2 regions of the Mixta intestinalis genome follow, and region 1 is predicted to be linked to the other one. Evidence: predicted binding sites of a transcription regulator. Region 1 holds the regulator's gene; the other holds the start of a gene.

The links. Region 1 encodes LexA, which represses DNA repair genes until DNA is damaged. Its sites were predicted from a motif close to TNCTGTATGTACATACAGNA; they were not measured.
Region 2: the regulator LexA is predicted to act here: its motif matches at 3,394-3,413, upstream of dinG (ATP-dependent DNA helicase DinG).

The regions. Positions count from the first base shown of each region.
Region 1 is NZ_CP028271.1:3,336,704-3,348,756, forward strand. It holds gene dusA (tRNA dihydrouridine(20/20a) synthase DusA) at 60-1,055, opposite strand; gene C7M51_RS15435 (conjugal transfer protein TraF) at 1,157-2,419, opposite strand; gene zur (zinc uptake transcriptional repressor Zur) at 2,850-3,362, shown strand; gene C7M51_RS15445 (CsbD family protein) at 3,554-3,766, opposite strand; gene dinF (MATE family efflux transporter DinF) at 3,992-5,314, opposite strand; gene lexA (transcriptional repressor LexA) at 5,416-6,024, opposite strand; gene C7M51_RS15460 (diacylglycerol kinase) at 6,130-6,498, opposite strand; gene plsB (glycerol-3-phosphate 1-O-acyltransferase PlsB) at 6,627-9,050, shown strand; gene ubiA (4-hydroxybenzoate octaprenyltransferase) at 9,117-9,977, opposite strand; gene ubiC (chorismate lyase) at 9,997-10,524, opposite strand; gene malM (maltose operon protein MalM) at 10,679-11,617, opposite strand; gene C7M51_RS15485 (maltoporin) at 11,713-12,053, opposite strand, start outside.
Region 2 is NZ_CP028271.1:704,934-716,986, forward strand. It holds gene C7M51_RS03295 (ABC transporter permease) at 1-28, shown strand, start outside; gene C7M51_RS03300 (ABC transporter ATP-binding protein) at 25-963, shown strand; gene C7M51_RS03305 (ABC transporter permease) at 963-1,694, shown strand; gene C7M51_RS03310 (MerR family transcriptional regulator) at 1,872-2,606, opposite strand; gene C7M51_RS03315 (GNAT family N-acetyltransferase) at 2,803-3,321, shown strand; gene dinG (ATP-dependent DNA helicase DinG) at 3,437-5,605, shown strand; gene ybiB (DNA-binding protein YbiB) at 5,609-6,601, shown strand; gene C7M51_RS03330 (M20 aminoacylase family protein) at 6,610-7,770, opposite strand; gene C7M51_RS03335 (flavin reductase family protein) at 7,817-8,452, opposite strand; gene rlmF (23S rRNA (adenine(1618)-N(6))-methyltransferase RlmF) at 8,577-9,512, shown strand; gene ybiO (mechanosensitive channel protein) at 9,516-11,789, opposite strand; partial or broken gene glnH (glutamine ABC transporter substrate-binding protein GlnH) at 11,906-12,046, opposite strand.

The sequences.
Region 1 (12,053 bases):
ACCGTACGACATAGAAAAATGGCAGGACACAGGCGCATTTTTAACATAATCATCACAAATCAGGCGCTGGCGATTATCTTATCCGCAACCAGCGACAACGCTTTTTCTACCACTTCGATATCTGCGCCTGGCTTATGCGCATTCTCGCTCAGATAGCGACGCCACTGCCGCGCACCCGGAATGCCCTGAAACAGACCCAGCATATGACGAGTGATGTGCCCCAGGTAAGTACCCTGCGTCAGTTCACACTCAATATAAGGATACATAGCGCGCACTACGGCAACAGGATCGGCGTCCGGTGCCTCGCTGCCGAACAGCACGCGGTCCACCTGACCCAGCAGACCAGGATTCTGATAGGCTTCACGCCCCATCATGACGCCATCAACATACTGTAAATGGGTCTGTGCCTCTTCCAGCGATTTGACGCCACCGTTTAACGCCAGCGTCAAGTGTGGAAAGTCACGCTTGAGCTGATATACGCGTGGGTAATCCAGCGGTGGGATCTCGCGGTTTTCTTTCGGGCTGAGGCCGGACAGCCAGGCCTTACGGGCATGAATAATAAAGGTGTCGCAACCGCCCTGCTGCGCTACGGTGCCGATAAAATCACACAGGAATTCGTAGCTATCTCTATCATCAATGCCGATGCGGGTTTTTACCGTGACCGGAATAGATACCACGTCACGCATCGCCTTAACGCAGTCAGCGACCAGCACGGCTTCGCCCATCAGACAGGCACCGAAGCGACCATTCTGTACGCGATCGGAAGGACAGCCTACGTTCAGGTTAATTTCATCATAGCCGCGCGCCTGCGCCAGCTGCGCGCATTGCGCCAGCGCCGCCGGATCGCTGCCGCCCAGCTGTAACGCTACCGGATGTTCTTCTTCGCTATACGCCAGATAATCGCCTTTGCCATGAATAATGGCACCGGTAGTGACCATCTCGGTGTAAAGCAGCGTGTTTCGCGTCAGCTGACGATGAAAATAGCGGCAGTGGCGATCGGTCCAGTCGAGCATCGGCGCGATGGAAAAACGTTGGGAAGGGAATTGCTGGGACATAAAGCGAGAAGCCCGAATCGTTCGTGGAAATTATGCGCAATGATACCACAGCTTCACCACAAGGCTGTAGCGGCTGCGCCGCTTCTGGCGCAGCCGCACGATCAGAAAGAGAAGCCCAGCTGCGCCATCGCACCCCAGGTGTTGTCTTCCCCCACCGAACCGGCAAGATCAAGATGAACGCGGTTGTTGAAAGGCGCAATACCAATACCGGCACTAACCACATCGGTATCGTTAGATTTCATATCGGCACGATAGCCACCACGCAGCTGTAGCCAGTTCAACACGCGATATTCTACGCCCACGCCTGCATACTGGCTGTCATTCTGAGATTTAAAGCGCTTTGTCGCCGTGGCGTCAACATCCAGGCTGGCGGTCAGCGTTTCGCTATGCCAGGCGGCACCGGCGGTGACCAGCGGGCGGATCTGATAAGTATCACGATAGCCTTCTACTTTTTTGGTCTCGATATTACGTGAAATCAGGTTTTGCGCGCTCAGGCCCAAAGTCCAGCTATCGCCAACGTCGGTGGATAGCCCTGCATCGAGGTTAAATCCGGTATCGTTGGTGCGGTACTCGCTGTTGGTCACCTTGTTTTTATTGAAGTTGTAAACCAGCGCACGATAGTTGTAGAGGTATGTCTGCTGTAGCTTCGGCGTAATACCAACCGAAACCGCCTGCCCGCCAACATTAAACTTGTGGGCAACCGCAATCCCGTAATCTGCCACAACGGCTGCAACACCCGTGGCGCTGGAACGCAACAGATACTGATCGCCCGGCGCAGGTATCCGCTTACCCTCAGCTACCGCGTCCAGATAGTCGATATCACTTTGCGCCACGTCAGTTTGTAGATGCGCCGTACCGTAGGCTTTAGTGACAAAGGCAAAGGGTAAGGTTTCATTGGGCACCGCCACCACAATAGCCGCACCAGCAGAGCCATCGGCCCGATTACCGCGCAAATCGCGTAGCTGATTGGCTAAACCACCTGAGGCTGAGCGAATTCGGGCATAGCTATCAAGCAGAGCGCCCAGGTTGCTCGCATCAAAACTTTTGTACACATTGCGATAGTAATCCACCGTGCTGTTCACATCGTCGATCTTATCAATCATTTTATCTTTATCGCTGATCTGCCCGCCCACGGAAGGCAGGATCAGGCTAATAGCCCCTTCAGCCTGACCTTTGGTTAACAGCGCCGGGTTAGCCAGTGGCGCAGTAGCAAAATTCGATGATGCAACGCCGGTTCCGCCCATAGCATCGTTACGCGCATCAAAATAACCGCTGGCCGCCTGCAAAGAAAAGGGGGTTAACATAATTGCGGTTAATGCAGTTACAGAAGAAATCTTAAAATATTTAACAGTTTTCATTGCCATTATTAGACGCCACCCAAAATAAGCTAAAAGTAAGCAGGAAACCTCTGACCGAATTATGACCAATAACTTCCCAATTTATTGCCCTGAACTCAAGGCTTTTTCCCCAGCTTATTAATCCATTGCCTGTTTTATAATCAATTATTAACTTAAAAGTTCTTATCACTGTAGCTTTTATTTGGCTCTCACTGATTAAGAAACATTAAACATTGACTGAAGTAAGATATGCCAGCAAGCAATAAGCGCTCATTAGGGATGGCGCTAAAGCATGTCATTTCATTTTGCTCAAGCAGTCGTTTTTTGTGCCTGGCAATAATCAGAGCAGAACGGCAAGTAAAGCGTCCGAATCGGGCTTTTTCAGGGAAGTTAAGGAAGGAGTCGGCGTTTTTTGTGCAACGTGATAAGATAACATCTCAATCGTTGGAGAATAATTATGCTATCACCTTCACAGCAGATTCTGTCGCAGGCTGAAAAAATCTGTCAGCAGCGTAATGTGCGCCTGACGCCGCAGCGTCTGGAGGTGCTGCGTTTAATGAGCGAGAGAAACGGCGCTATCAGCGCTTACGATCTGCTCGATCTGCTACGTGTATCTGAGCCGCAGGCAAAACCGCCCACCGTCTATCGTGCGCTCGATTTTTTGCTGGAGCAGGGTTTTATTCATCGCGTGGAATCCAACAATAGCTATGTGGTTTGCCATCATTTCGAGCAGCCACCGCATACATCGGCAATGTTAATTTGCGATCGTTGCGGCGCAGTCAGTGAACAGCAAGCGCATGGCGTAGAATCGATCCTCGAACTACTGGCGCAGCAGAGCGGCTTTGCGCTAAGTAACAGCGTGATTGAAGCGCATGGTCTGTGTGCGAACTGTAGGGATGTAGAGAGCTGTGAACACCCCGAAACCTGTACGCACGATCACAGCCAGGTCAGCAAAAAACGCGGGCGCTGAACAATAGCTAAAAGATCCAGATAAAGCTGGAGTAAACAACCTGTTAGAGTGAGATGCGTTAATCAATAAAAAAGGCGCATTGTTTTTTCAACGATGAAAAACCAGTCAGCAGTAAAACGCGGGTTTACAGAAAGAAAATGCGGCACACTCCGTGTGCCAGGGTAGGAGCATCGTCCTGAAAGGCTAAATCTTTACCAGCGATAATCGCGGTTTTGGGTTTCCCAGTCGTTTACTTCTTTTTCCGCTTCGTCTTTTGCATAGCCGTAGCGTTCCTGAATCTTACCAACCAGCTGATCGCGTTTACCTTCAATAACGGTCATATCATCATCGGTCAGCTTGCCCCATTTCTCTTTCATCTTACCTTTAAACTGTTTCCAGTTACCGCCGGCTTCGTCTCTGTTCATAGTTGTTTCCTCTACCTTAGGTGTTAGCAGCTCGATGAATCTCAGCATCGTTTCATTCTGTGAAACAAAACGCTGATTCCTTGTTTGTCACTATTTAACTATAGCAGGAAGCGGCAGATCCGCCCGAAAACACAGAAGTATGAACTGAAAAACAGGCAATAAACCCGTTGAATCCGCCAAAAAACCAGCGGATTCAGGTAATAAGCGCAGCCGTAAAGAAGTATGTCAAATCGTGAACCAGTCGCCGCGTCGTTGATAACGTCGCCATATCCAGCCCAGCGTTAAACCACGTAACAGCAGAAAAACCGTAACCGCCAGCCACAGGCCATGATTACCAAGATGAGGCAGCGTCAACAGCGTTAAGCCGAAACCCAGCGCGGCCACGGCCATACTGTTACGCATTTCGCGTCCACGCGTTGCGCCAATAAACATACCATCCAGCAGATAACACCAGACACCCGCCAGCGGCAAAATCATTTGCCAAAACAGATAGCGATCCGCCAGCGTTTGCAAAGCAGACAGAGAGGTTAATAACGCAACGATATTCTGCCCCCAGAATCCCCATGCACAGGCAAACAGCAGCGCCACCGTACCCGCCTGACGGCAGGCGGCACGCCAAACACGGTGAAGTTTATCCGCATCGCGCGCACCAAAGGCTTCGCCTGATACCGCTTCGACCGCATAGGCAAAGCCGTCCAGTGCATAGGCGGTAAAGGTCAGGAACATCAACAACACAGCATTAACTGCCACAATATCACTGCCCATGCGCGCGCCCAATACCGTGACCGACGCAAAGCAGACTTGTAACAGCAGCGAACGCACCATAATGTCGCGATTCAGCCGCAGAAGACGACGCATATCGCCCCGTACTGCCCTTTTCAACAGCGTGAAAGAGATCTGCCGCAGACGCATTACGTGCCATACCATCCCCAGCCCTACCGCCAGCGTAACGTATTCAGCAATCGCCGTTGCCGATGCAGCGCCCGCAACGCCCCAGCGGAGACCAATGACAAACCACAGATCGAGCAGAATATTCACCAGGTTGCCTGTCACCAGTAAAATCACCGGTGCACGCGCATACTGCACGCCCAGCAGCCAGCCGAGAATCACCAGGTTTGCTAACGTGGCAGGCGCACTGAGCCAGCGCACCTGAATAAAACGCTGTGCCTGTTCAAGCACTTCCGGGCTACCGCCGACTACCTGTGCCGCCAGACTACTGAGCGGGTAACGCAACAAGATAAATAATCCGCCAGCCACCAGCGCCATCAGCAATGGTTGCACCAGCGCGCGCGCCATCCCGGCTTTATCGTCGGCACCAAAAGCCTGCGCCGTCAGACCGGTAGTGCTCATACGTAGAAACAGCAGCAGCATAAACAGAAAGCTGGTCGCCGTAGCGCCAACGGCTACGCCACCCAGATAAACCGGGCTGTCCAGATGCCCAATAACGGCGGTATCAACCAGGCCCAGTAGCGGAACGGTAATGTTGGAGAGGATCATCGGCAGCGCCAGCCGCCAAAGTTGTTTATCAGTTGCTGAAAAGAGTTGCATGACCATCCGTGATAACAATATGGCGACAGGCCACAGCGGTTATCGCCGGAGAAAAAGAGAGGAAGCGAAACGGGGTGGCGACCACAGCCGCCACCGCAGCATCAGAGCCAGTCGCCGTTACGAATAACGCCAACGGCGAGTCCTTCAATCGTCAGCGTCTGCTGTTGCAAATCGACCACGATCGGTTGGAAATCGCTGTTTTCTGGCAGTAGCTGTACTGTGTTGCCCTGTTTTTTCAGGCGTTTTACCGTGACTTCATCATCAATACGCGCTACCACTACCTGCCCGTTACGCACATCCTGCGTTTTATGAACCGCCAGCAGGTCACCATCAACGATACCGATATCTTTCATCGACATGCCGCTTACGCGCAGCAGAAAATCTGCATGGGGCTTAAACAGATTAGGATCGACCTGAAAGCGGCTTTCAATGTGTTCCTGCGCCAGCAGCGGCTCACCGGCGGCGACACGACCGATCAGCGGCAGGCCGTTTTCTTCTTCCGCCATGAGGCGAATACCACGCGACGCACCGGAGACCATCTCAATTACGCCTTTACGCGCCAGCGCTTTCAGGTGTTCTTCAGCAGCGTTAGGGGAGCGGAAGCCCAGCTGAGAGGCAATTTCCGCACGTGTAGGCGGCATCCCCGTCTGGTTAATGTGATCGCGAATCAGGTCATAAACCTGCTGCTGCCGAGCCGTTAAGGTTTTCATCCCGCCCCCTGGTTGTTTATACAGTCGCTGTGAGTATATACAGGTATTGGCGGAATGGAAACCAATTGCCGCGTAAAAAACGACACTTTGTCTATTACGGAAGCGCTATCGCAAATATGACCAGAGCAAGGTTACCCAGACAAAAAGCGCCAGTATGATGCTGATCAGAACGGCGGCGGATCCCATATCCTTCGCCCGTCCAGCCAGCGGATGGAATTCGTTGCCGATACGGTCAACGACCGCTTCGATAGCGCTGTTAAGGATTTCAACAATGATGATAAGCACCACCGAACCGATCAGCATGACTCGCGTCATGGCATCGATATCCAGCCAACAGGCAATAATAATGGCCACCAGCGCCAGCACCGCTTCCTGACGGAACGCCGCCTCATGTTGCCATGCCGCGCGCAAGCCTTTCCAGGAATAGCCCGCCGCTTTGATGATGCGTACCAGGCCCGTTACGTTATTTGCCATCTTCAGGGAACCCTTTGCCATGTTTAACGTCAATGTCAGGGTGGAGCACTAAATGCAACACCACAGATCTTCAATGCGCTTTCTGGTATGCTTGCCGCGCTTTGCTAACAAGAGGCTTCATGTTGTCTATGTCAGGTTGGCGTAAACTTTATTATAAGTTACTGAATTTACCACTTACATTTTTAGTTAAAAGTAAGGCGATACCGGGCGATCCGGTCACCGAACTGGGTCTGGATACATCACGCCCCATTATGTATGTGCTGCCTTACGATTCAAAGGCCGATTTGCTGGCGCTGCGCACCCAGTGCCGCCTGCATGATCTGCCCGATCCGCTTGAGCCGCTGGAGATCGATGGTACGCTGCTGCCGCGTTATGTTTTTATTCATGACGGCCCGCGCGTATTCCCCTATTTCGTGCCGAATCAGGAATCGGTGAAGCTGTTTCACGATTATCTCGATCTGCACCGTAATAATCCCGATTTAGACGTACAGATGGTGCCGGTTTCGGTGATGTTTGGCCGTGCGCCGGGACGCGAGGTACAGGGCGAACAGACACCTTATCTGCGCGAACTGAACGGGGTGCAAAAATTTTTCGCCGTGCTGTGGCTGGGGCGTGACAGTTTTGTTCGCTTTTCAGCGATGGTTTCGCTACGCCGAATGGCGACGGAACACGGTACCGATAAAACTATCGCGCAAAAACTGGCGCGTGTGGCGCGCATCCATTTCGCCCGTCAACGGCTGGCTGCCGTAGGGCCACGTCTGCCGGTACGCCACGATCTGTTTAACAAGCTGTTGCAATCACCAGCTATCGCTAAAGCGGTAGAAGATGAGGCGCGCAGTAAGAAAATTTCGCAGGAAAAAGCGCAGCAAAATGCCGTCGAGCTGATGGAAGAAATTGCTGCCAACTTCTCCTATGAAATGATCCGCCTTACCGATCGCGTTATCGGCTGGACGTGGAGCAAAATTTATCAGGGCATCAACGTTAGCGGCGGCGAACGAGTGCGTCAGCTGGCGCTGGACGGACATGGGCTGGTTTACGTACCTTGTCACCGCAGCCATATGGATTATCTGCTGCTTTCCTATGTGCTCTATCATCAGGGCCTGGTGCCGCCGCATATCGCCGCCGGTATTAACCTTAACTTCTGGCCCGCCGGTCCGATTTTCCGCCGCCTGGGTGCATTCTTTATCCGTCGCACCTTTAAAGGCAACAAACTCTACTCCACGGTGTTCCGTGAATATCTGGGCGAACTGTTCAGCCGCGGTTATTCCGTAGAGTATTTTGTTGAGGGCGGGCGCTCGCGTACCGGACGCCTGCTCGATCCGAAAACCGGCACGCTGGCAATGACGATACAGGCGATGCTGCGTGGCGGTAATCGCCCGATTACCGTGGTGCCGGTCTATATCGGTTACGAGCACGTAATGGAAGTGGGTACTTACGCCAAAGAGCTGCGCGGCGCGGCGAAAGAGAAAGAGAGCTTTATGCAGATGGTGCGTGGCCTCAGTAAGCTGCGCAACCTGGGGCAGGGCTACGTTAACTTCGGCGAACCGCTGCCGCTGGTGAGCTACCTTAACAAACAGGTACCGGAGTGGCGTGACTCTATCGATCCCATTGTGGCTCAGCGCCCGCAGTGGCTGACGCCGGCAGTTAACGATATCGCTCAGCAGGTTATGGTGCGTATTAATAACGCCGGTGCCGTCAACGCGATGAACCTGTGCGTAACTGCCCTGCTCGCTTCACGTCAGCGTTCGCTAACCCGCGAACAGCTGCTGGAACAGTTAGAATGCTATCTTGAGCTGCTGCGCAACGTGCCCTATTCGCCGGATGCTACCGTGCCGGATATGACGCCAGAAGCGCTGCTGAAACATGCGCTAAGCATGAACAAGTTTGAGACCGAGCAGGACAATATCGGCGATATCATTATTCTGCCGCGTGAGCAGGCTGTGTTGATGACGTATTACCGCAATAACGTACATCATATGCTGGTCATGCCGTCGCTGATCGCCGCGATTGTGCAGCAGCGCCGCGAGATTGATACCGCAGAGCTGCTACGTCAGGTAGAAGTGATCTATCCGCTGCTGAAAAGCGAACTGTTCCTGCGCTGGGATCAAGCGCAGCTGCCGCAGCTGCTTCAGTCTCTGGTAGCGGAGCTGGCACGCCAGCAGCTTATTACGGTTGAGGGCGAAACGATGCGCCTGAATGCCACTCGCTTTCGGACGCTACAGCTGTTGGCTGCCGGGATGCGTGAAACGCTACAGCGCTATGCCATCACTTTCTCTATCCTGAGCGCCAACCCAGAAATTAATCGCGGTTCGCTGGAGAAAGAGAGCCGTACCCTGGCCCAGCGCCTGTCGGTACTGCACGGTATCAACGCACCAGAGTTCTTTGATAAAGCGGTCTTCTCGACGCTGGTGCTGACGCTGCGTGATGAAGGCTATATCAGCGATACCGGCGATGCGGCGCTGGACAAAACGCAGAGCACCTCTCGCCTGCTGTCAGAGTTGATTACCAGTGACGTGCGACAAACCATTGAAAATGCAGTCGCGCACAGCTGAGTTAAGCTGGCGCATAAAACAAAACGGGCGCCCTGGAGCGCCCGTTTTATTATTCTGTTTATCTTACTACTGGCTGAAAGGCGGCATGTTCAGCGCAACGCCAACAAACACCACCAGCCCAACATAGTTGTTATTCAAAAAGGCCTGGAAACAGCGCTCACGCTGACGATCGGCGATTAATTTTTGTTGATGCACAAAGAGCGCACCGGCAACCAGTAGCGACCAGTAAAAAGCGCCATCCAGCGCCATACGCAATCCTACCCATATCAACAGCAGCAGCGTCGCCAGCTGCAATAATCCAATAATCAGCTTATCGAAGCGCCCGAACAGGATCGCCGTTGATTTGACACCAATTTTTAAATCGTCATCCCGATCCACCATGGCGTACTGCGTATCGTAAGCCACCGTCCAGCAAATATTGGCGAAAAACAGCAGCCAGCAGTTAAGCGGCACGCTACCGCTGACCGCTGCCCAGCCCATAGGTATCGCCCAGCCGAAAGCTGCGCCCAGCACCACCTGCGGCAAATGAGTGTAGCGCTTCATAAAAGGGTAAATCCACGCCAGCACCAGCCCGGCAAACGACAGCCAGATGGTTAATGCATTCATCGTCAGCACCAGCGCAAAGGAGATCAGCACCAGGGCGACAAACAGCACTTTCGCCTCTTTTTCCGTGACCGCGCCACTGGCCAGCGGACGCATCTGGGTACGCTTTACATGTCCGTCGATTTTCCGATCGGCGAAGTCATTTACCACACAACCCGCCGCGCGCATAAAAAAGACGCCGAGCACAAACACCAACAGCACTTGTAACGATGGCACTGCCTCACCTGCCAGCCACAGCGCCCACAGTGTTGGCCACAATAGCAGCAGCGAGCCGATAGGTTTATCAATACGCATCAGGCGGCTGTACGCCTGTAGCTTTGTCAGCGTCACTCCTTTCTCGAGATTAGTCACGCGTTTCTCCAGACAGACTTTGATAAAGCGGCGAAGCGGGCAAAAAAAGTTCGGTCAACAGCAGCGGCTTGCCTGACAAACGCAGGCGGGATCGACGTCCCCACTGCGCTGCAACGATACCAGGATCGATAAAGTCCCGCGTCAGCGTTGAGGAAGAAAAAAGATAACGACCCAGCGGGCAGTTACCCAGCTGGCTAAGCTTCATTTCCGGTCCGTTCAGCGTTGATTCCGGCACTACCGTGCGGCCAACCAGCCAGGGCACACCATCGCCAAAAAGGATTACCTCGCGCAGCCAGTAGCGCGACTCTCGCGACAGAAACGGCAGCTCTGCGGCTATCGCCTCGGCGGTGACAAAACCCTCATATTGTGGCTCAACGGTAACTTGCCGACAGTGGCGTTCAAAGCGCTTCGTCATTGAATCCTCTTCCAATAGCCAGTCAAGCAGTGCGGCAGAGAGAAGCGGTGACGAAGCGGGAAGCCATTCGATGGCGCGCAACAGGGAAAGCGCGTTATCTGACATACGGCATCTCCGGTAAGAAATCAGGTGCCATAGTGTAGCGCAGAGACAGGCACAGAACACCCGGCGAGAAGGAAAAAGCGTTCGGGATGACCACGAAAAAGGGTGCGCCAGCGGCGCACCAATCGTCCAGCAAGATCAGCAATATGGGGATCTGTTATCCCTTGCCTTTCACACTGCTGATAAAGGTTGCGCGTGCCGATGAGGAGCCGAGACGCTCCGCCTCATTCATCAGCTTCAGCGCCTTATCGATATCCCCTGCTTTCACCGCTTTGCGGATACCGTCGTTAAAATATTTTTCTGTGTCGTTCAGCATCGGCTCCGCTTTGGCAGCAGGCGCTGGTGCGGGAAGCGGTGCCGCTGATGGCGCTAACGGTTGGCTCACCGCCGCATTGTTGCTGCCAACCACAACCGGTTTGGCGCTATCGGAACCGAACAGCTTGCCAATCATGATATTGCCGCTGTTCTGCTCGCTTTTCACTTTCAGCGACAGAGTGCCGCTGCTGACATGACGCACGATCGGATCGGGCACGTCAGGGATCGCATTGCTGGCCCCTTCCGCGTAGAGCTTCGCCGGATTGATCATGGTAGAGGTCTGCGCCAGGTCACGCGTGGTGGTGTAGATCAACAGATAGATCTGTTTTTGCCCCAGCACCGGCGTCAGTTTCATGGTGCCTTCCAGCCGGTTAGTGGCGATGATGCCGGGCTTTTGATAGGTAAAATAGCTGCTGGGAAAGAAAGCGGCAGGTTGAAGCTGGCTGTCCAGCACCAGCACATTAGGCGCATAGACTTGCTGATCTTTCATGATGCTGGCTAAGGTCACTTCCAGCGAGCCCTGATCGGCAGGCAGCGTCACGGCAGCCACCGGCCCGCTTATGTCACCTTCGTTCAGCGTGGCCGACGCGGCATCCAGCATAATATCCTGACTCACCGGTGGCGTCAGCGGCAGCCAGGAAAGACGTTGCAGTTTATCAGGCGATACGCTTGGTGCGGTCGCCACATTTTGTGGATTAACGCTGGGGCTGGCGGCGAAGCCAGGCAGCACGGTAAAGCTCAGAGCCGGAAACAGGCAGAGCGCGAGCAGATGTTTTTTCATTTTTTTATCCTCAGGAGAAACCCGCCGCTCTCAGGCAATAGAACGGCGGGCTAAGGCAGATCGCAGAGCTAACTACGCTCCTTTAGCTTGTTTTGTTACCACCAGGCTTCCATCTGAATACCGAAGGAGAACTCATCGCTATCGCCACGGCTGAAAGTGCGGGAGCTGGTGTCGCTGAAAGCGGTGTTGTTAGCGACGTTAGCAACGTAGTTATCGCTGCTGGTGTCGTTAGAGGAGTAGCCCCACTTCTCATCCCACTTGGCGTAGGTAGCGAAAACGCGGATAGCCGGACGTGACCAGATGCTGTTGCCCGCCTGCCACTGCTGCGCCAGGGTAACTTTATACTGACTGTTACGATCGCCGGTGCGTTGCGACTTGATATTGTCGTAACCCGCTTCCAGCAGGGTGCTCATGATCGGCGTCCATTTGTACATCG
Region 2 (12,053 bases), 2.1 Mb from region 1:
CTCGCTGCTGGAGAAGCGCAATCTATGATCCAGTTTAATCAGGTCAGTAAATTTTTTGCCAATAAGGCGGCGGTGGATGGGATTAACCTGCATATCGCCGAAGGGACTTTTACCGTGCTGATCGGTACCTCCGGCTCCGGCAAATCGACCACGCTAAAAATGATTAACCGGCTAATTGAGCATGATGCAGGCACCATCCAGTTTGCCGGTAAAGAGATTCGCAGCTTCGATGCGCAGGCGCTGCGGCGACGCATGGGCTATGCCATTCAGTCAATTGGGCTGTTTCCGCACTGGACGGTGGAAAAAAATATCGCCACCGTACCAGGCCTGCTGAAATGGCCGCAGGCGAAGAGACAGGCGCGGGTAACCGAGCTGCTGGCGCTGCTTAACCTTGATGATGAACTGCGCCACCGTTATCCGCATCAGCTTTCCGGTGGGCAGCAGCAGCGCGTTGGTGTGGCAAGGGCGCTGGCTGCCGATCCTGAAGTGCTGTTGATGGATGAGCCCTTTGGCGCACTCGATCCGGTTACCCGTGGCGCGCTACAACAGGAGATGATTCGTATTCATCGCCTGCTGGGACGCACTATCGTACTGGTCACACACGATATCGATGAGGCGCTAACGCTGGCGGATAATATTGTACTGATGGATAACGGACGCATCGTGCAGCAGGGTAAACCGCTGGATCTGCTGGCGCGTCCGGCGAATGAGTTTGTTCGCGATTTTTTTGGGCGCGGCGAGCTGGGCGTGCGTCTGCTGGCGCTGGACCAGGCCGGCGCAGCGGCCCGACGCGGCGAATGGCTGGAGGAGACAGCGCCGATTACTGCTGATACCTCGCTGCGCGAAGCGCTCTCACTGTTTATTACCCGCCAGACCGATAAGCTGCCGGTGACCGACTCCCTGGGCGTGCCGCTGGGCGTGCTGCACTTTAGCGATCTGCTACGCCAGCGCGAGGGGGCATGATGAGGTGGCTGTACGATCCACTGCTGTGGCTTATCGTGCTGTTTGTGCTGCTGTTGCTGGCGATGCCGTACAGCGGCCCGTTATTTGCCGCCTGGTTTCCGCAGCTGGATCGTCCGGTCTACCAGCAGGAAAGTTTTTTACGGCTGGCGCTGGCGCATATTACGTTAGTAGCCGCCTCCAGCTTCGGCGCCACGCTGATCGGCATCAGTGCGGGCATCGCTGTGACGCGCCGTGCCGGGCGTGAGTTTCGTCCGCTGATCGAGACGCTGGCCGCTGCCGGACAAACTTTTCCGCCGGTAGCGGTACTGGCGGTAGCGGTGCCGGTGATCGGTTTCGGCGAGTGGCCTGCGGCGATTGCGCTGCTGCTGTATGGCATCCTGCCCATTTTGCAGGGAACGCTGGCGGGGCTGGAATCGGTGCCGGAAAGCGCACGCGAAGTGGCGCACGGCGTTGGCATGGGCGGCTGGCAGCGGCTGACGCGTGTTGAGTTACCGCTGGCAGCGCCGGTGATACTGGCAGGCATTCGTACCTCAACCATTATCAACATCGGTACTGCGGCGATCGCCTCAACGGTGGGGGCCAAAAGCCTGGGATCGCCGGTGATTATCGGCCTGAGCGGATTTAATACGGCGTATGTGATTCAGGGGGCGGTGCTGGTGGCGTTACTGGCGCTGGTGGTAGATCGCCTGTTTGAGCGCCTGCAACGCTGGCTTAGCGGGAATGTAAAATAATGGTGTAGCCCACCAGCATTAAACCGCCGGTGCCGCCGACCGCCATGATAAAAAAGAGCGTGCCGACCAGGAATTTCTGCCAGTTCATCGTATTGCCTGTAAAGATAAAACATGAGAACGGATCATAGCGCGATCCGCCCTCGGCGACCAGGTAATTTACGCCTCTTTAACGCAGATTTAACTGTGACCGTGCAGAGCAATTAAGAAACCCTGTTCGTGCCAGTGAGCAAACTGCTCCATTTGTCGCCGGGTCAGCTTTTTACCGGTCCAGACGAAAATCTGTTGTCCAGGAAACAGCTCAGGGCGTGGGTTTTCCAGCGGTTCTGCCAGTACATCCATGCGCCATCCTGCCTGCGCCAGCCGCCAGGCCTCCAGCCAGATGCGGGTACGATCTTCCACGCCCCAGCCAATAATCAGCGCATCTTTACCCGCTTTTTTACGCGTGCCGGTCAGGCAGAAAGCAACATAATCAATCAGCGCGCCATCAAGCAGGCTGCACATCGCCTTTGCGGTATTTTGATCCAGTCCGAGGCGCTGTCGTACCGGGACAAATACGTGATCGATAAGCGCATCCACAGGATGTTCACGACCGATCGCGGCAATTTTTGTTCGCAACTTAGAAGGACGTACATAGCGCAGCACGCTCATCACTTCTTCCTGCAACGACACCCAGCCATCATGGGCATTTACGTTGTCGCCTTCCAGCAGCGCCTTAACTTTACCTACCGGCACGCCGCTTTCGATCCAGCGCTTGATCTCTTCAATGCGCTGGATATCTTCATCGTCAAACTGTCGGTGCCCGCCTTCGGTACGCTGTGGCTTCAGCAGCCCATAGCGACGCTGCCATGCGCGTAACGTTACCGGGTTGATACCACAGCGTTCGGCGACATCACCGATGCTGTATAGGGTCATGCACTTCCTCTGCTTGTCATAGGAACGGGAATTTCTGCTTTAACCTTAGCGGAGGTGCGGCAAGTTGTACATTCTTTTTTAGATTGTACAACTTGATCGCACCCACAAAACTACGCATTCTCATTTTGTTAAGCATACCAATAGCGGCGTATGGCTATCCCGCAAAAATGAGCGCTTTTTTACCACAGGAGTGTCGATGATCGAGTATCAGCTACTGAACGGACAGCAGGCACGCGGCGAGCTGGAAGCGCTGACCGATGTGCTACAGGGATGCGTAACGGATGGTGCCAGCGTAGGTTTTATCGATCCGATGGATCGCCCGTTGATGCGCAACTTCTGGCTGGATATTTTCGCCAGTCTCGATCGCGACGAGCGGCTGTTGCTGGTGGCGCGCCAGCGGCGACAGGTAGTAGCGACCGTCATCATTATCTGGAACAGCATGCCCAATGGCCGCCATCGGGCCGAAATCGGCAAGCTGTTGGTACATCCGGCTGCGCGTCGGCAGGGCATTGCGCGCCAGCTGATGCAGCGGGCGGAACAGTATGTCAGAGAGGCGGGGCGCAGCCTGATGGTGCTGGATACCCGCAGCGGCGATATCGCCAGCCTGCTCTATCTTTCGCTCGGCTGGGAGATCGCGGGCGCGATTCCTTATTACGCGCAGTCTCCTGAAGGCGCGATGGATGCCACGACCGTCATGTATAAACGGCTGGCTTAGTTTCTGCTCCACGCCTGCTCGTTACGGAAGCTATCTTCCAGATTCGCTGATAAGCGGCTGACGCCAGCGCGATACTGTGTAAAAATACAGGTTATCAAGGCAGGAAGAGAGCAAGATGGCATTAACCGCAGCGTTAAAAGCGCAGATTGGCGAATGGTATAAAGCGCTGCAACAGCAGGTTCCCGATTTTATTCCGCGTGCGCCGCAGCGGCAGATGATTGCCGAAGTGGCAAAAACCCTGACCGGTGAAGAAGGGCGGCACCTGGCGATTGAAGCGCCTACCGGCGTGGGTAAAACCCTTTCCTATCTAATTCCCGGTATCGCCGTTGGGCGGGCGGAAGAGAAGCCGCTGATCGTCAGCACGGCGAACGTGGCGTTGCAGGATCAGATCTACAGTAAAGATTTGCCGTTGCTGAAAAAAATTATTCCCGAACTGAAATTCACCGCTGCCTTCGGGCGTGGGCGCTATGTTTGTCCGCGTAACCTGAACGCGCTGGCGACCGACAGCGAACAGCAGGGCGATCTGTTGCTGTTTCTCGATGAAGAGATGGTTGCCAGCAAAGAAGAGCGAACGCAGTGCGTCAGGCTGGAGAAAGCGTTAAACCGCTATCAGTGGGACGGTCTGCGCGATCACAGTGAAGAGGCGATTGGCGATTCGCTCTGGCAACGGCTCAGTACCGATAAAGCGAACTGTCTGGGGCGTAACTGCCACTGGTATCGTGAGTGTCCCTTTTTCGTTGCCCGTCGCGAGATAGAACAGGCGGATGTGGTGGTGGCGAACCATGCACTGGTGATGGCGGCGCTGGAGAGCGAATCGGTGCTGCCGCCAGCCAAACAGCTGCTGCTGGTGCTGGATGAGGGGCATCACCTGCCGGAAGTGGCGCGCGACGCGCTGGAAACCAGCGCTGATATTTCGCCAGGCTTTACCCACCTGCAACTCGATCTCTTTGTACGGCTGGTGGAAACCTGTATGGCGCAGTTTCGACCGAAAACGCCGCCGCCGCTGGCAAATGTTGAAAGGCTGAAAATCCACTGTGATGAATGGCGCGAACAGCTCGCCAGCCTGGTGCGCATTCTGGCGCTCTGGCTGCCGCCGGAGCCGCAGGAGGCGGAATTTCGCTTTGAAATGGGGCAGCTGCCAGACGAGATGATGGCGCTGTGCGCCCGGCTCTACAAACTGAGCGACGGGCTACGCGGGCTGGCGGAAGCGCTGCTGAACGATCTTAGCGAGAAAACCGGGCAGTATGACGTGGTACGTCTGCATCGCACGTTATTGCAGATGAACCGTGCTTTTGGCTGGTTTGAAGGCATCAGCAAGCTGTGGCGGCTGGCGTCAATGGAGCATGCTTCCGGCGCGCCGGTGTCGAAATGGGTCAGCCGTGAGCTGCGCGAAGGGCAGCCGCACCTTTTTTTCCACTGTGCCGGTATCCGCGTCAGCGAACAGCTGGAGAAGCTATTGTGGCGCAAAGTACCGCATGTGGTGCTGACTTCGGCTACGTTACAGTCGCTAAACAGCTTTAACCGCCTGCAGGAGCTTTCCGGCCTGAGCGAAAAGGTGGGCGACCGCTTTGTGGCTCTTGGCTCGCCCTTTAACCATGTGGAGCAGGGGCGACTGGTTATTCCGCAGATGCGCTACGAGCCGCTGATGGCAAACGAGGCGCAGCATATCGCCGAGATGGCCCATTTCTTTCGTCATCAGGTCGAGGCGGGCGAGCACAAGGGTATGCTGGTACTGTTCGCCAGCAATCGCGCCATGCAGCAATTTATCTCGCATCTCAGCGATCTGCGTCTGATGCTGCTGGTGCAGGGCGATCAGCCACGCTACCGGCTGGTAGAGTTACACCGCAAGCGGGTAGAGCAGGGAGAAACCAGCGTGCTGGTAGGGCTACAGTCGTTTGCCGAAGGGCTCGATCTGAAAGGCGAACTGCTGACGCAGGTACATATTCATAAAATTGCTTTTCCGCCGGTGGACAGTCCGGTAATTTTGACAGAAGGCGAGTGGCTGAAAAGCCTGAAGCGCTATCCGTTTGAGGTGCAAAGCTTGCCGAGCGCCTCCTTTACCCTGATACAGCAGGTAGGGCGCTTAATTCGTAGCCACCAGTGTAGCGGTGAAATCGTGATTTACGATCGGCGTCTGATGACCAAAGCCTATGGTGCGCGCCTGTTAAAAGCGCTGCCGGTTTTCCCCATCGCGCAGCCGCCGATGCCTGACGGCCCGATAAAGCAGCCAGAGCGTGCCAAAACGGTTCCGGCGGGACGACGACGAAAAAAGGAAAAGCGTTAAATGTTGCAGTACAGCCAACTGATTAAAGAAGTGGGACGCGGCAAAAACCACGCCCGCGATCTCGATGAAGAGACCGCTTATCAACTCTATCGTGCCATGCTGAATGATGAAGTGCCGGAGCTGGAGCTGGGGGCGCTGCTGGTGGCAATGCGCATTAAGGGAGAAGGCGAGGCGGAGCTGGCGGGCTTTTATCGCGCCCTGCAACAGCGCGTGCTGCCGTTGACGCCGCCCGCAGGCAAGCCGTTGCCGATAGTGATCCCCAGCTATAACGGCGCACGTCGCCAGGGTAACCTGACGCCGCTGCTGGCGCTGCTGCTCTCGCGCCTCGGTTTTCCGGTGGTGGTACATGGCGTCAGTGAAGATGCCACGCGCGTCACCAGCGAGGCGGTGTTTCAGGCGCTGGGGATTGCGCCCGCCGCCGATATCGCGCAGGCGCAGACGAGGCTGGAGAGCGGCGAGCCAGTCTTTATCAGCGTGGATACGCTCTGTCCGCCGCTAGCGAAACAGCTGGGACTGCGCTGGCGGCTGGGAGTGCGCAACAGCGCCCATACGCTGGCGAAGCTGATTACGCCATTTGGCGAAACGGCGGCGCTGCGTCTTGCCAGCGTCTCGCACCCGGAATACATTCCGCGCGTCGGTAAATTTTTCAGCGCCAGCGGTGGCATCGCGCTGTTGCTGAACGGCACGGAAGGAGAGGTTTACGCTAATCCTTTACGCTGTCCATCCATCGCCTGGATTAATGGTGCTGGGGCCGAGCCGCAGGAGCTGTTGGCGCGTCAACCTGAGCAGCGCTGCGAACTGCCGCAGAGTAAGGACGCGGCAACTACCGCCGCCTGGATTCAGCAGGTAGTGGAGAAGGCGCGTCCGGTGCCGCAGGCGCTGCGGCTGCAAATTGCGTGCTGCTATGTCGCCAGCGGGCGCAGTACGTCGCTGGAGGCGGCGCTGGCGCAGCTGGATGCCGCAGGCTATCCGGCACAGGCTGAGGCCGGCGAATAACGCGCTGGTCAGGCAGCTGGCGGCAGACGGGCTTCTACCAGCCGCTGCCAGAAGGCAACGCCATGTTCAATCAGCGCGTCGTTAAAATCATAGTACGCGTTATGCAGCGGGCGGGAAGGGGTAGCGCCGTCTGCGCCCAGCCAGAAATAGGCGCCGGGGCAGGCCTCCAGCATACAGGCGAAATCTTCTGACGCCATCGAAGGGTTCACCTGCCAATGCACCTTCTCTGTGCCAAACTGTGCGCTGGCGACTTCACGCACCAGCGCGGCGGCGGCGGCGTTATTACGCGTTACCGGATAGCCGGGATACCAGCGAATCGCGCCTTCTACGCCCAGCGGTTGTGGCAGCGTCCGGGCAAAATCGGCTACCAGCGCCCGCACTTTCTCTCTGACGTCGCTTTGCAGGCAGCGAACCGTACCGCGCAGGGTCACTTTCTCTGGTATCACATTGATCGCTTCGCCGCCGTGAATCTGCGTCACGCTGACCACCGAAGAGGCAAGCGGCGAGAGCCGCCGTGCCGGAATCGTCTGTAGCGCCACGATTAGCTGGGCCGCCGCCACAACCGGATCGGCACCGCTTTCCGGCATCGCCGCATGGCAGCTTTTACCGCTCAGGGTGATTTCAAAGGCGTCGAGCGAGGCCATCATCGCGTCGCTGTTGATCGCCACTTCGCCAAGGGGGAGTCCGGGCCAGTTATGCAGCGCATAAACCGCATCCATCGGGAAGCGCTGAAATAATCCTTCCTCCACCATGCGTCGTGCGCCGCCGAGGTTCTCCTCCGCGGGCTGAAAAATAAAATGCACCGTACCGCTGAAGCGGCGCGTTTGCGCCAGCCATTTGGCGCTGGCCAGCAGCATGGCGGTATGGCCATCGTGGCCGCAGGCGTGCATCACGCCGGGGTGCTGCGAATGCCAGGCGCAGTGGCCCAGCTCGGCGATCGGCAGCGCATCCATATCGGCACGCAGGCCGATAGTTGCGCCCGGCCCGGTTTCCAGCGTGCCGATAACACCGGTGCCCGCCAGGCCGGTAGCAACCTGTAGCCCAAAACTGCGCAGCTGTTGCGCGACAAAGCGGGCGGTCACCTGTTCTTCGTAGCCCAGCTCCGGGCTGGCGTGCAGCTGGCGACGCCATTGTATTGCTTCTTTAATTAACGCTGCGGGTACGTTCATCGCGCTTCTCCCTACAGGCCATGCTGCATGTCATGGCGGGTTATCCTTAGGGTTTTTTACGGGCGTCGGGGCGAATCAAATCGAAACGCTGCGCTTCGCTGATACCATACCAGGCGCTGGGGCCACCGGCGCGTAATACCGGCTCCGCCTTGCTGGTTTGATAAATACCTTCCTCCAGCAAATCGGGATCGATATGTACCGCCACCACTTCGCCGAGGATCAACCAGCCATCCAGTGCGACGCCGTCAGCGTTATGCAGCTGCAAATGCTGCGTCAGGCGACACTCGAAATTAACCGGGCTTTCTGCCACCATCGGTGCCTGCACCAGGCTGCCCGGGAGCGGCGTCAGCCCGGTCAGGGCAAATTCATCAGTGTCGTGCGGCACCGAGGCGGAGCTTTCATTTGCCGCTTCCGCCAGCGAGCGAGTCACCAGGTTCCAGACAAACTCGCCGGTTTCCAGAATATTGCGCACGCTGTCTTTCTTGCCCTGGCTGGAGAAGCCGATAATTGGCGGCTGGTAATTGAAGCAGTTAAAGAAGCTGTAGGGTGCCAGGTTGCGCTCGCCCGCCGCGCTTTGTGAACTAATCCAGCCGATAGGACGTGGGGCGATGATGGCATTCAGCGGATCGTGCGGCAGGCCGTGACCGGCGCGCGGCTGATAAGAGTAGCGTTGACGAGACATGATGATCCTTATTGTGGGTTAATCTTTTCATCTTAGCCTGTTCAGCGTGAAAAAATGCGCGGCAATTGTTTACGCTTTTTTCCGTAGCGGGTATCTTACGCGGCGTTACCAGAGAGAGAACCTGATGAAACAGCCCGCCACCAAGAGTCAATTGCACCCCCGTAATCGTCATCGTCAACGCTACGATTTTCCCGCGCTGATCGCCGCCCACCCTGCGTTGCAGGCGTTTATTGTCACCACGCCGCGTGGCGACAGCTCGATCGATTTTGCCGATCCGCAGGCGGTAAAAACCCTGAATCAGGCGCTGCTGAAACACTTTTATCAGATCGAGAGCTGGGATATTCCGGACGGCTTTCTCTGCCCGCCGGTGCCGGGACGTGCCGATTACCTGCACTGGCTGGCCGATCTGCTGGCGGAAGATAATCAGCAGCAGGTGCCGCGTGATATTAACCTGCTGGATATCGGCTGCGGCGCTAACTGCATCTATCCGCTGATTGGCTATCGCGAATATGGCTGGCGCTTTACCGGCTCAGAAGTCAACCCGCAGGCGATGAAGGCGGCGGGCGCGATTCTGGACGCTAACCCGTCTCTGCGCCGCGGTATCCGTCTGCGCCGACAGTCAGAAAGTAAACACATCTTCCGCGGCATCATTCACAAAAATGAGTTTTACCACGCCACCATCTGTAATCCGCCGTTCCACGCCTCCAGCGAGCAGGCGGCAGAGGGTAGCACCCGTAAGGCGCGGAATTTAGGCCTGGAAAAAGGTGCGCCGCTCAATTTCGGCGGTCAGCAGGGTGAACTATGGTGCGAAGGCGGCGAGCTGGCCTTTATCGGCCAGAGCATTACGGAAAGCGTTGATTACGCACGCCAGGTGGTTTGGTTCACTTCGCTGGTCTCGCGGCGCGAGCATCTGCCCGCGCTGCGTCAGGCGCTGGCCGATGCCGGTGCGCACGAGGTGCGTATTATAGATATGGCCCAGGGACAGAAGCAGAGCCGCTTTATCGCCTGGACCTTTATGGACAGCGCGGCGCGGGCGCGGTTGATGAAGCCGCGCGCCTGAGGATTATTCCGGCGCTGGCAGGTTCTTTATCGCCGTATTGCCAGCGCTTTCTTCGCCGTGCTGCATCAGCTGCACCGTCTGGCGCGGTGCTTTAATCCCCGCCGCGTCAAAGTGTTTCTTTACCAGTTCATCCAGCGCAAAACGCACCGTCCACTGTTTCAGCGGCTGGGTGGTGATGGAGACGCGCACGGTAAAGGCGCGCTCGGTCAGCCCTACCAGCCCGGCGAAGTTCGGCTCACCAATAATCAGCGGGCGAATATCTTCACGCGTCAGTAACTCATCCACCGCAGCCCGCAGCGCGGCGTTGGCCCGATCGCTGTTTTCGTGGCGATCGACATCATAATTGGCGACAAAAGAGCCGATACCGCGTACAAAGTTGGCGAAGGTCGTGATCGATGACCAGGGAATAATGTGATAGGCACCGGTATCCTGGCGCACGCCGACTGAGCGGATCGACATACGTTCAACCGTGCCGGTCAGCGGCCCGATGGTGACCAGATCGCCAGTATTCATGCCGTTCTCAAACTGAATGAAGATACCGGTAATAATGTCTTTTACCAGCGTCTGCGAACCGAAAGAGACCGCCAGTCCCAGCGCGCCTGCGCCCGCCAGCAGCGGCGCGATATTCACGCCTATTTCCGACAGTACGATCATAATAGTGATGGTGCTGATTATCACCGCCAGCGCGTTACGGAACAGCGTTAACAGCGTACGCGTACGGGCGCTGGGCATTGGGCGTCCATGAATATCGGAGGAGAGGCGGCTCTCAATCAGGCTGGCCAGCAGCGTCCAGCCCACCGCCGAGAACAGCAGGATCATAAAGACGCGGATCAGCACGTCCACCAGCCTTTCACCCGCACCGGCGGTAAGCCAGTACCAGAGATCGAACAGGTTCCAGGCATTCAACAGCAGCAGCACGACGGCAAAGACGGTGAGAATACGCGCTGCCTTCAGCATAAAGGAGATCCAGCCGTTAATTCGCTTTTGTAGCTCCGGATAAGTGCGGCGCAGCTCCGGCGACAGGATGATGGTTTTGCTGATCCTGCGCGTCAGCATACCGGAGACCAGCGCGCCGAGGCCGATAATTACCAGGCTACGTACCGTGGCCGACATCATAAATTGCAGACTGTCGCCGGGATTAAAGATCGAAAAGAAAAACAGCACGATAAAGTAGGCGCAGGCGATCCAGTGCCAGATGAAGGCAAAGGCGCGGATAAACAGCGAAAAGAAAGAGAGCGAGCGCTCGGAAAGGCTAATCAGTTCACGCTGAATGCTGCGCCGGTTATGGAAAATCAGCCACAGCGCCCAGGCGGTCATCAGGCCCATAATGATTACGTTAATCAGCGCGCCTACCTGCACGTTAACCTGGTTGGAGACGATCGGCACCACGACCAGCAGGCCATAACCAATCAGACCGCTCAGCCAGCTCAGGCGGGTATGCCAGTAACGCGCCCGCAGGTCGCTAAGCGGAAAGGGGCGCAGCTCCGGGTAGCGCGGGCAGAAAATCAGCCGCAGTACCGCCTTAAAAAATTCAATCAACGCGAAGGCGTTAAGGAATAGCCCCTGTTGCCGGGCGATGGTGCGGCTACCGGCATTGAGGTTATCGCTGAGGATCTGGCCGACAAACAGCGCCAGCGCCAACAGCAGCAGATCGGTAACAAAAGCACCGAAAATCGTGAGCGGCAGATGTAACCAGCTACCGGGATGGTTGCTCTTTTTCCGTCCCCACTGGCCCATACGTCGGTAAAGTGGCGAAACCAGCATGCGGATCAGCCAGTAGAAGGCGAACAGCGCAACGGCGAGCATCAGAAAATGGTTAAGCGCGTTGAAAAAGGTTTGCTGGTTAAAGGTTTTGTGTGGGGCAGAGAAGATATTGTGATAAAGATGAATAAAGCTGCCGGCGAATTTCCCGCCATACTGGCGTGTCACCTCGGTAACGCTTTGCAAGACGGTTTTGTCTTCCTCTTCCTCTGCCGTGGGCGGCGTCAGCTCTGGCGCTGTGGTATCAGAGGGGTTGGCGGCGGCATTGCGCAATTGCTCAATCAGCGCTTCACGTGACCGATCGTTTTCCAGAATTGTCGCCAGCGCGCTCCAGGCCGCTTTCTTTTCCTCTAACGTGGGTTCATGCTGAGCTGTATCGGCGGCAGGCTTCTGGGCCTGCTGGCTGGCAACGGCGGCGGGCATCGATACCGCCTGTGCCGCAGGGTTCAGGCTAAACAACAGGACGAACAGAATTCCCTTGCGCAGGCGTAACCACGCGGCATTAATTCCCAACATCTTTTTCCTCAGGGCAACAAATACGGCGACATTGCCAGCAAAGTATAGACGCTGATTATTTGACGTTATTCTGAATTCCTTCAGGACATAAGAGCTAAAAAAGCCCGCGACTCCTATAAATTAATGTCGAAGCCGACATATTTATCGCCCTGTTTAAATTCGAACGGCATGAAGGCGCTATTGGTAGCGATGCCCAGCAAGCGGTGGGGGAATAAGGGAGTGACTAAGATGCTGAATGCGTTGTAAAGTGATAACAAAAAGGCG